DNA from 4 places in the [Clostridium] saccharolyticum WM1 genome. Region 1 is predicted to be linked to each of the others. Evidence: riboswitches for the same ligand, from Rfam matches in the RefSeq annotation. Region 1 holds a riboswitch; each other region holds the start of a gene.
What was found. Region 1 has a riboswitch for cyclic di-GMP ahead of CLOSA_RS15830 (sigma-70 family RNA polymerase sigma factor). Riboswitches for the same ligand answer to the same signal wherever they lie in the genome.
Positions count from the first base shown of each region.

Region 2: another riboswitch for cyclic di-GMP. It lies ahead of CLOSA_RS17590 (sigma factor-like helix-turn-helix DNA-binding protein); the one in region 1 lies ahead of CLOSA_RS15830 (sigma-70 family RNA polymerase sigma factor).
Region 3: another riboswitch for cyclic di-GMP. It lies ahead of tnpA (IS200/IS605 family transposase); the one in region 1 lies ahead of CLOSA_RS15830 (sigma-70 family RNA polymerase sigma factor).
Region 4: another riboswitch for cyclic di-GMP. It lies ahead of CLOSA_RS17625 (sigma factor-like helix-turn-helix DNA-binding protein); the one in region 1 lies ahead of CLOSA_RS15830 (sigma-70 family RNA polymerase sigma factor).

Region 1 covers NC_014376.1:3,402,201-3,404,400, reverse strand. Annotated here, with positions in the region: gene tnpC (IS66 family transposase) at 1-289, shown strand, start outside; gene CLOSA_RS15830 (sigma-70 family RNA polymerase sigma factor) at 572-985, opposite strand; cyclic di-GMP riboswitch class I at 1,468-1,554, opposite strand; gene CLOSA_RS22710 (GntR family transcriptional regulator) at 1,524-1,937, opposite strand; gene CLOSA_RS15820 (P-loop NTPase family protein) at 1,921-2,200, opposite strand, start outside.
Region 2 covers NC_014376.1:3,769,297-3,771,496, reverse strand. Annotated here, with positions in the region: gene CLOSA_RS17595 (S-layer homology domain-containing protein) at 1-401, shown strand, start outside; cyclic di-GMP riboswitch class I at 419-507, shown strand; gene CLOSA_RS17590 (sigma factor-like helix-turn-helix DNA-binding protein) at 905-1,399, shown strand; gene CLOSA_RS17585 (ATP-dependent DNA helicase) at 1,920-2,200, shown strand, end outside.
Region 3 covers NC_014376.1:1,526,972-1,529,171, reverse strand. Annotated here, with positions in the region: gene CLOSA_RS07285 (family 78 glycoside hydrolase catalytic domain) at 1-445, opposite strand, end outside; gene CLOSA_RS23670 (hypothetical protein) at 411-605, opposite strand; partial or broken gene tnpA (IS200/IS605 family transposase) at 629-817, opposite strand; cyclic di-GMP riboswitch class I at 1,181-1,266, opposite strand; gene CLOSA_RS07275 (rubrerythrin family protein) at 1,819-2,200, opposite strand, start outside.
Region 4 covers NC_014376.1:3,783,200-3,785,399, forward strand. Annotated here, with positions in the region: gene CLOSA_RS17625 (sigma factor-like helix-turn-helix DNA-binding protein) at 199-705, opposite strand; cyclic di-GMP riboswitch class I at 1,104-1,192, opposite strand; gene CLOSA_RS17630 (S-layer homology domain-containing protein) at 1,205-2,200, opposite strand, start outside.

The sequences.
Region 1 (2,200 bases):
AATACCTCTTGATAACAATGATGCAGAAAGAAGTATCCGTTCATTCTGTGTTGGTAAACACAGCTGGCACATCATCGATTCGAAGAACGGTGCAGAGGCTAGCGCTGCCTTATATAGCATTGCTGAAACAGCAAAAGCGAATGGTCTTAAGCCGTATGAGTACTTCTCTTATCTGCTTGAGCAGTTAATGCATTATCCAAGAAATAATGTTCCGGATGATGAACTGGTAAAACTAATGCCGTGGTCAGAGGAATTGCCAGATCGTTGTAGAAAACTAAAAACACGGTAAATATACCGCCGCCCCAATCGGGCGGCGAACTTGTTGGCCGGGACTGGTTATTTACCATTTACTATTAGTGTTACCCTTTTTTAGGACACGGCGATATCAGGGAGGTATCACCGTGCCTATTTTTTATTATCATGCGCGCCTTTAACGGTTACTGCAAACGGGCGTTGAAGAACGAAGCAGCCAACGCCCATAGGGATACGAAGAGTCAGCAAGATACGCGAAGTGACTTTTTCTGACCTGTCCTCAGAAGATAAATCAGCTTTACACCTATGCGCTAAAAAACTAAATTTCTATTAGTTTCTTCAGCTTAGATAAAATTTTTGAAAGCCTGCGACTAACCGTAGATTGGTTGAGTCCAATGCTTTGAGCAATCTGTGACTCGCTTTTCTCATTGAAGAATATTTCGTCAATGAGAGAGCGTTCATCCTCCGGCAAGATGTCAAGAGCAGCCCACAGTGACTCCAGCTGCTCCTGATGTATGAGCTTGTCCACTATGTCCGGCTGAACACGGACTATGAGGTAATCAATGTTAACACCATCCTCATGGAACCGCTCCAGCGACAGCTCATTCTGGCGAATCAGCTTGTTCTGATAGCGCTCCGCTTCACGCTCTTTATGATAGGCACGGTAGACGGCTTCGCTGACCTCCACACGCTGCCTTTTTACAATAATGGTATATTTTTTATTCACTGACATATGTTTGTCCTCCTAATTTTCAAAATTTTGTTGAAAACGAAGGACAAGAAGGCGGTGATCTACAACGAGGAATATCTCCTAAAAACGCAAAAAGAGCGCACCAGCGGACATAGTCGTCCGTTGATACACTCTTGTAGATATGTTCGTATTTAACACGTTCTGTTAGTTCGTGTTTGTGACCGCTCTGCGCCCATGCGCAGCATAGCCTTTTTTTGACAAGTTACCGATTATAGCTGTATGTAGGAGATAGATGTCCGCTTCATCACGCCCGACCGCTGCTGAGCAGTGGTCGCCTTAAGTTCAAGGCATATTGAATACACATAGAAAACCCTCCAAACTGGTGAGCTTGGAGGGTTACGATATGCTTATTCAGGCATTAAGATAGACCCGCCAAACTCACGTTTTTTTTGTTGGCGGGTAGCGCCTTTCATTTATTATGAAAAAAACCTGCCGCAAAAGGGCAGGTTTCATACGCAATCCTTTACGGCAGCCAGACTGTCATAATGCTCTCGCACTTTAGACCCTCGGCTTTGCGTCCTTACCTTTCGGCAAGTTTGCCCTTTGTCGGAATTCTATTTTCAAAACCATAATCAGAGTTGTCATTGGAATATTGAAATACCACTTCAATGATCTGCTGCCTGTCATATCCAAGTGCTTTCATTGCATGCAGGAACTGCTTGGTTGTATACTGAACCAGTTCCTGACGCCGGTACATGATTTTTTCCTGATCCTTAATCACCGAGTAACCTTTTCCTGTTTCCTTCCCCACCAAACCTTCATGAACCAAAGAAATCATGGCGCGCTGTACGGTATTTGTGTTGACCTGTGCTTCGGACGCTATTTTTCTAAACGAAGGAATTGGCATACCCGGTGCCAATTCACCGGATAAAATCAATTTTTGAAAGTGATTATGTAATTGAAGATAGATGGGAATTTTACTGTCGAAATTCATTATGCTGCCCATCCTCTTCCAGCTTCATTTGACCGGTATTCAGATTTATAACCTGATCAGTAAGTCCGCGCATACGCTCTGCGGAGGACGCGGTTAGAAGCACGGCTATGTATGCGTTAACCTCAATGAGCATTCTCTTTATGATTTTTTGATCATACGCTGAAGCATCTGTAAACATATCCTCCAGAACCAATAAATCAGGAGCTTTCAGGATTTCTCGTATCACCAGCAGTCTGCGGATCTCGCCTGATGTCAGTTCGCTG
Region 2 (2,200 bases), 370 kb from region 1:
TCCAAGGTAAGAGCAATAATCTCTACGACCCGCAGGGAACGGCCACTCGCGCCGAGGTATCGGCGGTGTTGAAGCGTTTCGTGGAGTTGGCAATTTTTAACGACACGGCCCAAGGCTGGTCGATGAACGACAGCGGCCAATGGATGTATTATGAAAATGGCAAGCCCATTATTGGGAAAAAGGACATCGGCGGCACGACCTATACTTTCGACCAGTACGGTGTGACGGCGGATGTGCCGAAAGACCGGGCTTATTCCACCTACACGGTACAGCGAGGCGACAGTTTCTGGACGATTGCCCGTAAGTTTAACTGTACGATGGCCGAGCTGGAGAGACTGAACAATAAAAGCCGATTCTCTATTATCTTCCCCGGTGATGTACTCCGAGTGCCGAAGAAGTAAATAAAAACAACAAATCAATAAGCCAAGGGCAAACCCGGCAAAAGCCGGGGACGCAAAGCCGAGGGTCTAAGGTGTCTTAGGACGCTATGATAGTCTGGCTGCTGACAGTTAAGCAAAGCCTGCCCTCTTTATACCGGAGGGCAGGCATTTGCGGCTTTTAACGGATGCTTTAGACTTCGTGATACCGACTTTCGCTATGGCTATGGCGAGAGAGGTATCCACATGAAAATATTCCGCTTTTATCCCTTTTCGAGGTGTAAATAAAGAAAGAACATCTTATATAAATTCCTATTCAAACTTATCATTTAATCATGTAAATCTAAAAAAGTCAGTATTTTGCCAAGGGCGAAGTGCTGACTTATTTTTTTCGACAAAATTCCCGCATATATTACAAATTATACCAAATCGGAGATTTTGCAGTAACCTTTCGGCCGAGCCACGCTGCCGTTCCCCACCCTCCAATCTGTTTTCGCATTTCGCAAAACAGATTGGAGGAAAGGAACATGAAGAATTATAAAGACAGTGATTATGCCCTAAATAAATTCAGCGAGGGCATTGTTTACCGTTTCGCAGACCGCATTGTAGAAATCACACTGGAGGACTACCTTGCAGAGAACCCCGGCAAGACGGCACAGGACTTTTTAGAGCTGAAAGCCTTGTCGGATGAAATCTATCATGAGCAAGTCATACACGAAAACCGGACAAGCCGTTTGGATGTGACCATCAATGGACTGGAGGAAACAGAGCAGCTCGCCGCACCGCCCCTTGATTTGGACTTGATACATAAAAGCGATACCACAAAAGCCAAGGAAGCTGCAAGGCGGCTGCTGGACAGCGGAGAATTGACGGAAATCCAGCGACGCCGGTTTATTCTGCATTTTGTGGAGGGCTTATCCTACCGGCAGATCGCTAGCCGTGAAGGGGTACATTTTACCTCTGTCCACGAAAGCATAGAGGCGGCTGCGACAAAGCTGCAAAAGTTTTTCAAAAAAATTTAATTTCGTACCCCTACACCCCCCTGTTTTTTTGACATTGGGTGAAAGGATTTTCCAATTTCCTTTCGCCTGAACATTGAAAACAGAATATGGGTGTGATGGGTACATCACCGGCAGGGAGAGCGACACGCCGGGACACGCCAAGACGAGGGCAAATGCCCTCCGAGCGATTATGTCTGCGGCAGTTACGCCCTGTGGTGGGACGGATTGCGACGATCCCTGCCGGTCATCATGGTACTTCTACTTTGAACGCCTCACCGCATTGAGTAGCCCGGCAGACGGCCGGGAAAACGCATCACCCTCGTTTGAGATAGAATGAGGGGCGGCTTTTATGGAGTCCGGCAACACCAGCCGGATCGCCTGTCACACCTTTGCTTTGATATAAAAATCTATCGTGCTCTATCGGAGCGATAGAAACCATGCGGCGGAACAGGCTTTTTGAGTCATCAAACTTTCAACATCTTTCCTGATTCCGCCGCATTCTTGTGTCGCTCCTTTAGGCAAGCAAAGGAGGCAAAACGATATGAATCAACCTGTCTATATGGCAGATATTCAAAATAAGATTTATGAAGCAGGCTTAATTCGGCAAGAGGAACGCATTGTACTGACAGCCGAAAATTGCGTGCTTTTGGAATACTACACCGGAAAAACATACAGCTACCGCATGGTGGAGCTTACCACCTTAAAGGTAAAGCGGCTCTTTTCCAAAGCGGCGCCGCTGAATGAAGGCGGCTATCAAAAAGCGATGGACAAAATGCTTTCGCAGGCAGTATCGGAACCGGAAAGCACCTTTTCCATCAAGCC
Region 3 (2,200 bases), 1.9 Mb from region 1:
CCGTCCAGCCAAGTCGCTCATCCCGTTGGGGACAGTCCGTTGGTATATCAATAAAATTTCCCCTCTGTCCCCATAAGGAATTTTGCATCAACCGGTTTAATTTTACATGATCCGTACTTACCTGCAAGGTTTGTTGAAGGTCAGAATACAAAACCACTCCGGTAAAATCCTTTGGGTCAATCTTGCTTATACCAGAAACCTTTACATAACGAAAACCATAGAATGTAAAGAATGGCTCCACTTCTTTTATACACCCATCTGATGTATAGTTATATTCCGCCTTTGCCGACCTGTAATTGCCATTATAAAAGCATTCCTGCTGCAGTACTTCCCCATATTGAAGATGTATTTGCCCGCCTCTTTCTTCACGGCAGATGAATTTACAAAAACCCACCATATTCTGCCCAAAATCAAGAATCTGCTCTCCTTTGGGAGAGACAAAAATTGACGGATGTATTTTCAGGAACCAACCTGTATGTTACCTCCTGTTTTATACAAGATGTCCGAACCGATGGATTTTTGCTATCGTCCCTGGTTTCCCCATTATAGATCGAAGCATCCAAAATAACTGAATCTGACGCTTTCCAAGTCTCATCTGTTTGAATAACACATCTGCTTCCGTTTCACGTACATGATCCGGCATAATATGGCCTTCTAAGATTTGGACCCCCTTATAATTACATAGTTGCTTCAAGACTTCTCTCAAATCTTCCTTGTATTGATTATAAATTACTTTTCGTCTATACTTAGGTGTGAAGACGATATGATATTTGCACATCCATTTCGTGTGTGCCAGTTCATTGGCTTTCTTCGCCATTGAAATCACCTTTCCTTTCTCTAATAGTGGCTTGGACACCTCTATTATAATCGGAAAGGTGATTTTTTGTATAACTTACTGACTCGCACCCGCATAGCGGGTGGTTTATTATTTCACATGGATTCATTTCTCTTAAAGAGAAACTCACCCATGTTCAACAGGCTAAAGCCCATAAGCAAAAAAATCAGCACGTGTACGTACTCGGCTGTCTTTATCTCCACCTCAAAAAACAGATGTTGGAATGAAGCATACAGATAACCTCTTATCTAAGTAATATGCAAAAACTGGTATCTTCCTTGTTTGAAAGACGTTACAAAACACAAAAACCTGCCTTCAAATGAGGACAAACGCCTAATAAATTATTCTGACAACTGGGCAAACATAGTACAAGAAACGCCTTAGACCTTCGGCTTTGCGTCCCTTTTTTAACAGGTTTTCCTTTGACTTATTTTTAATAGTAACTATTTATTTATAATGGCTACTTCTGTTCTAAATGGATCAGGTAATAATAATACGCATTGAACTCTGTAAAACTTGTTTAAAATTACATGCATTTGTTTCATTCTTAAATAAATGCATTTATAGCAAAAGGATACTTTTGTTAATTTCTGTAACTGCGCAAATTATAACAAGTACAATAGATAACAACAATTAGTAATATCATTTAATGTGCAAAATACACATAATTTACAATACTGGGGAATATTATAGAGGAAACAAAACTGCCTTGATATATCTGTTATATTAACAATATATTTTAATTGTTTTTTTCTGCAATTTTCTTTGAGTAAGCATTTCTCTTTCACGTCACATCACTAAACCTGAAACAGGCTTAAAAAAAGCAGACCACTCTCCTGGTGGAGTGAACTGCTTTTAAGTACTGTGAACCTAACTTTTAAAATATAGCATCTATAAGACAAAAATTGCTTCCATGTTCATATAGCTGTACTTGGTTGTATTAAAATTAACCATTCGTTAACTATCTAATAAATAGTTTAAAATTAATAGATACAATCGTTAAGAGGGCGATAATAACCTTGAGGAAATCCGCAGACAGGACAAATCTCAGGAGCACAAAGACCTGACATAATGTTTCCACATTGTATACAGGTCCACAAAATTTCGTTTGGTTTACAGTAAACCTGATTTAATATAATGTTATTATACATCTGTTGAAATACTAATTCATGATTAAAATTTATGTTTGCAATTCCAGCCATTAATGAGACAATTTCATTGTAACCTTCTTGCCGAGCTACCTGAATAGCATTTTGATACTCAATACTAGCCAAATTGTTTTCAGCTTTCGCTGATTCAATCAAAGTTTCTGCCGTTCCAGGTAAATTTCCCTGACTTAAGTTTCTCAACCATATGCGAGCATGT
Region 4 (2,200 bases), 380 kb from region 1:
CCGTATATTTTCAACAAATAAAATTATAGCTGCGGATGGTGCGAATTTTTATCATAAACAGGGCAACCGATATGTTAAAGTGTCTACTCCCATATTGGGAAGTCCATAACTTCCTATCAGTTGCCCCTTATCTCCTTCTATATTATAGCGGTTTACATGAGAAGTCCAAAAGGCATCACTCTCAGGTTTATTATATTTTCACAAATATAAAATTAAACTTTTGAAAAACTTTTGCAACTTTGCCGTAGCCGCCTCTATGCTTTCATGGACAGAGGTAAAAGGTACCCCTTCACGACCGGCAATCTGGCGATAGGATAAGCCCTCCACGAAATGCAGGAGAAAGCGCCGCCGCTGGATTTCTGTCAATTCTCCACTGTCCAGCAGCCGCCTTGCGGCTTCCTTGGCTTTTTGGGTATCGTTTTTATGTATCAAGTCCAAATCAAGGGGTGGTGCGGCAAGCTGCTCTGTTTCCTCCAGCCCATTGATGCTCACATCCAAACGGCTTGTCCGATTTTCATGTGTGACTTGCTCATGATAAATTTCATCCGACAAGGCTTTCAGCTCCAAAAAGTCCTGCGCTGTCTTGCCGGGGTTCTCCGCAAGGTAGTCCTCCAGTGTGATTTCTACAATGCGGTCTGCGAAGCGGTAAACAATGCCCTCGCTGAATTTATTTAGGGCATAATCACTGTCTTTATAATTTTTCAAATTCCTTTCCTCCGATCTGTTTTGCTGAAATGCGAAAACAGATCGGAGGGTGGGGAACGGCATCGTGGTTGTGCAGAAAGGCTACTGTAAGAGCCTGAGAATGGAATATATTGTAAAACAAGCAGAGATTTTGTCGGAAAAAATAAGTCAGCACTATGCCCATGGCAAAATACTGACTTTTTTAGGTATACACTATTAAATTGCAGGTTTGAATAGGAGTATGTATCGAATGTTCTTGCTCTATTTACACCTCGAAAAGGGATAAAAGCGGAATATCTTCATATGGATACCTCTCTCGCCATAGCCATAGCGAAAGCCGGTATCACGAAGTCCAAAGCATCCGTTAAAAACCGCAAAAGCCTGCCCTCCGAGTATGAAGGACAGGCTTTTGCTTAACTGTCAGCAGCCAGACTATCATAGCGTCCTAAGACACCTTAGACCCTCGGCTTTGCGTCCCCGGCTTTTGCCGGGTTTGCCCATAGCTTATTGATTTGTTTTTTTACTTCTCTGGTACTCTGAGTACATCGCCGGGAATGATGAGAGAAAACCGGCTCTTGTTGTTCAGCCGTTCCAGCTCACTCATGGGGCAGCCCAGCTTGCGAGATATGCTCCAGAAGCTATCGCCCTTTTGCACGGTGTAGGTGGTGTACCGCAAATTCTTCGGCACATCCGCTGTCACGCCGTACTGGTCAAAGGTATAGGTCGCTCCGTCGATGTCCTGCTTGCCGGTGAGGGGCTTGCCATCCTTGAAGTACATCCATTTGCCGGAATCGTTCATGGACCAGCCCTGCGCCGTGGAGCTGGAAATTACCAGCTCCACAAAGCGGCGCAGTACAGCAGACACCTCGGCTCTTGTGGCTGTACCCTGCGGATCAAAGAGATTGCCGTTTTTGCCGCTGATTACGCCTGCCATTTGCATCTGCTTCACGTCTTCCTTGGCGTAGGTGCTGATTTTAGCGTTATCTGTAAAGATATTTTCGATATGAACCTTCGGCAGAGTATAACCGATGGTCTTGGCATAGTTGCTCATAATGACCGCCATCTGCTCACGGGTGATGGACTGATCCGGGGCAAACTTTCCATTTCCAACCCCGTTTATAATGTTATTATTGCTTGCCCACTCAATGTAGTTCATATAGTAAGCATCGTTCTTCACATCGGTGAAGCTGCTTTTTGTGTAGCCGTTCACATCGGCGTTTGCCAGCCGTCCAAGGGCGGTGACGAACATTCCTCTTGTCATAGCCGTGTTCGGGCTGAAGGTAGTGTTGGAAGTGCCGCTAAACAATCCACGGCTCACCACAAACTCAATATCTTCCTTTGCCCAATGAGCCGCAATGTCCGTAAATGCGGTGTTAGTCTGTTTATAGCCGATGCCATAGGTGGAAAAATGATCGGTGCTGAAACGCAGTACCTGTGCCACACTGTCATAGACTGAGTTTGTGAGCCAGTGTACCTTGCCCTTGGCGTCCACATAGACCGCCTGCACATTCCCGGC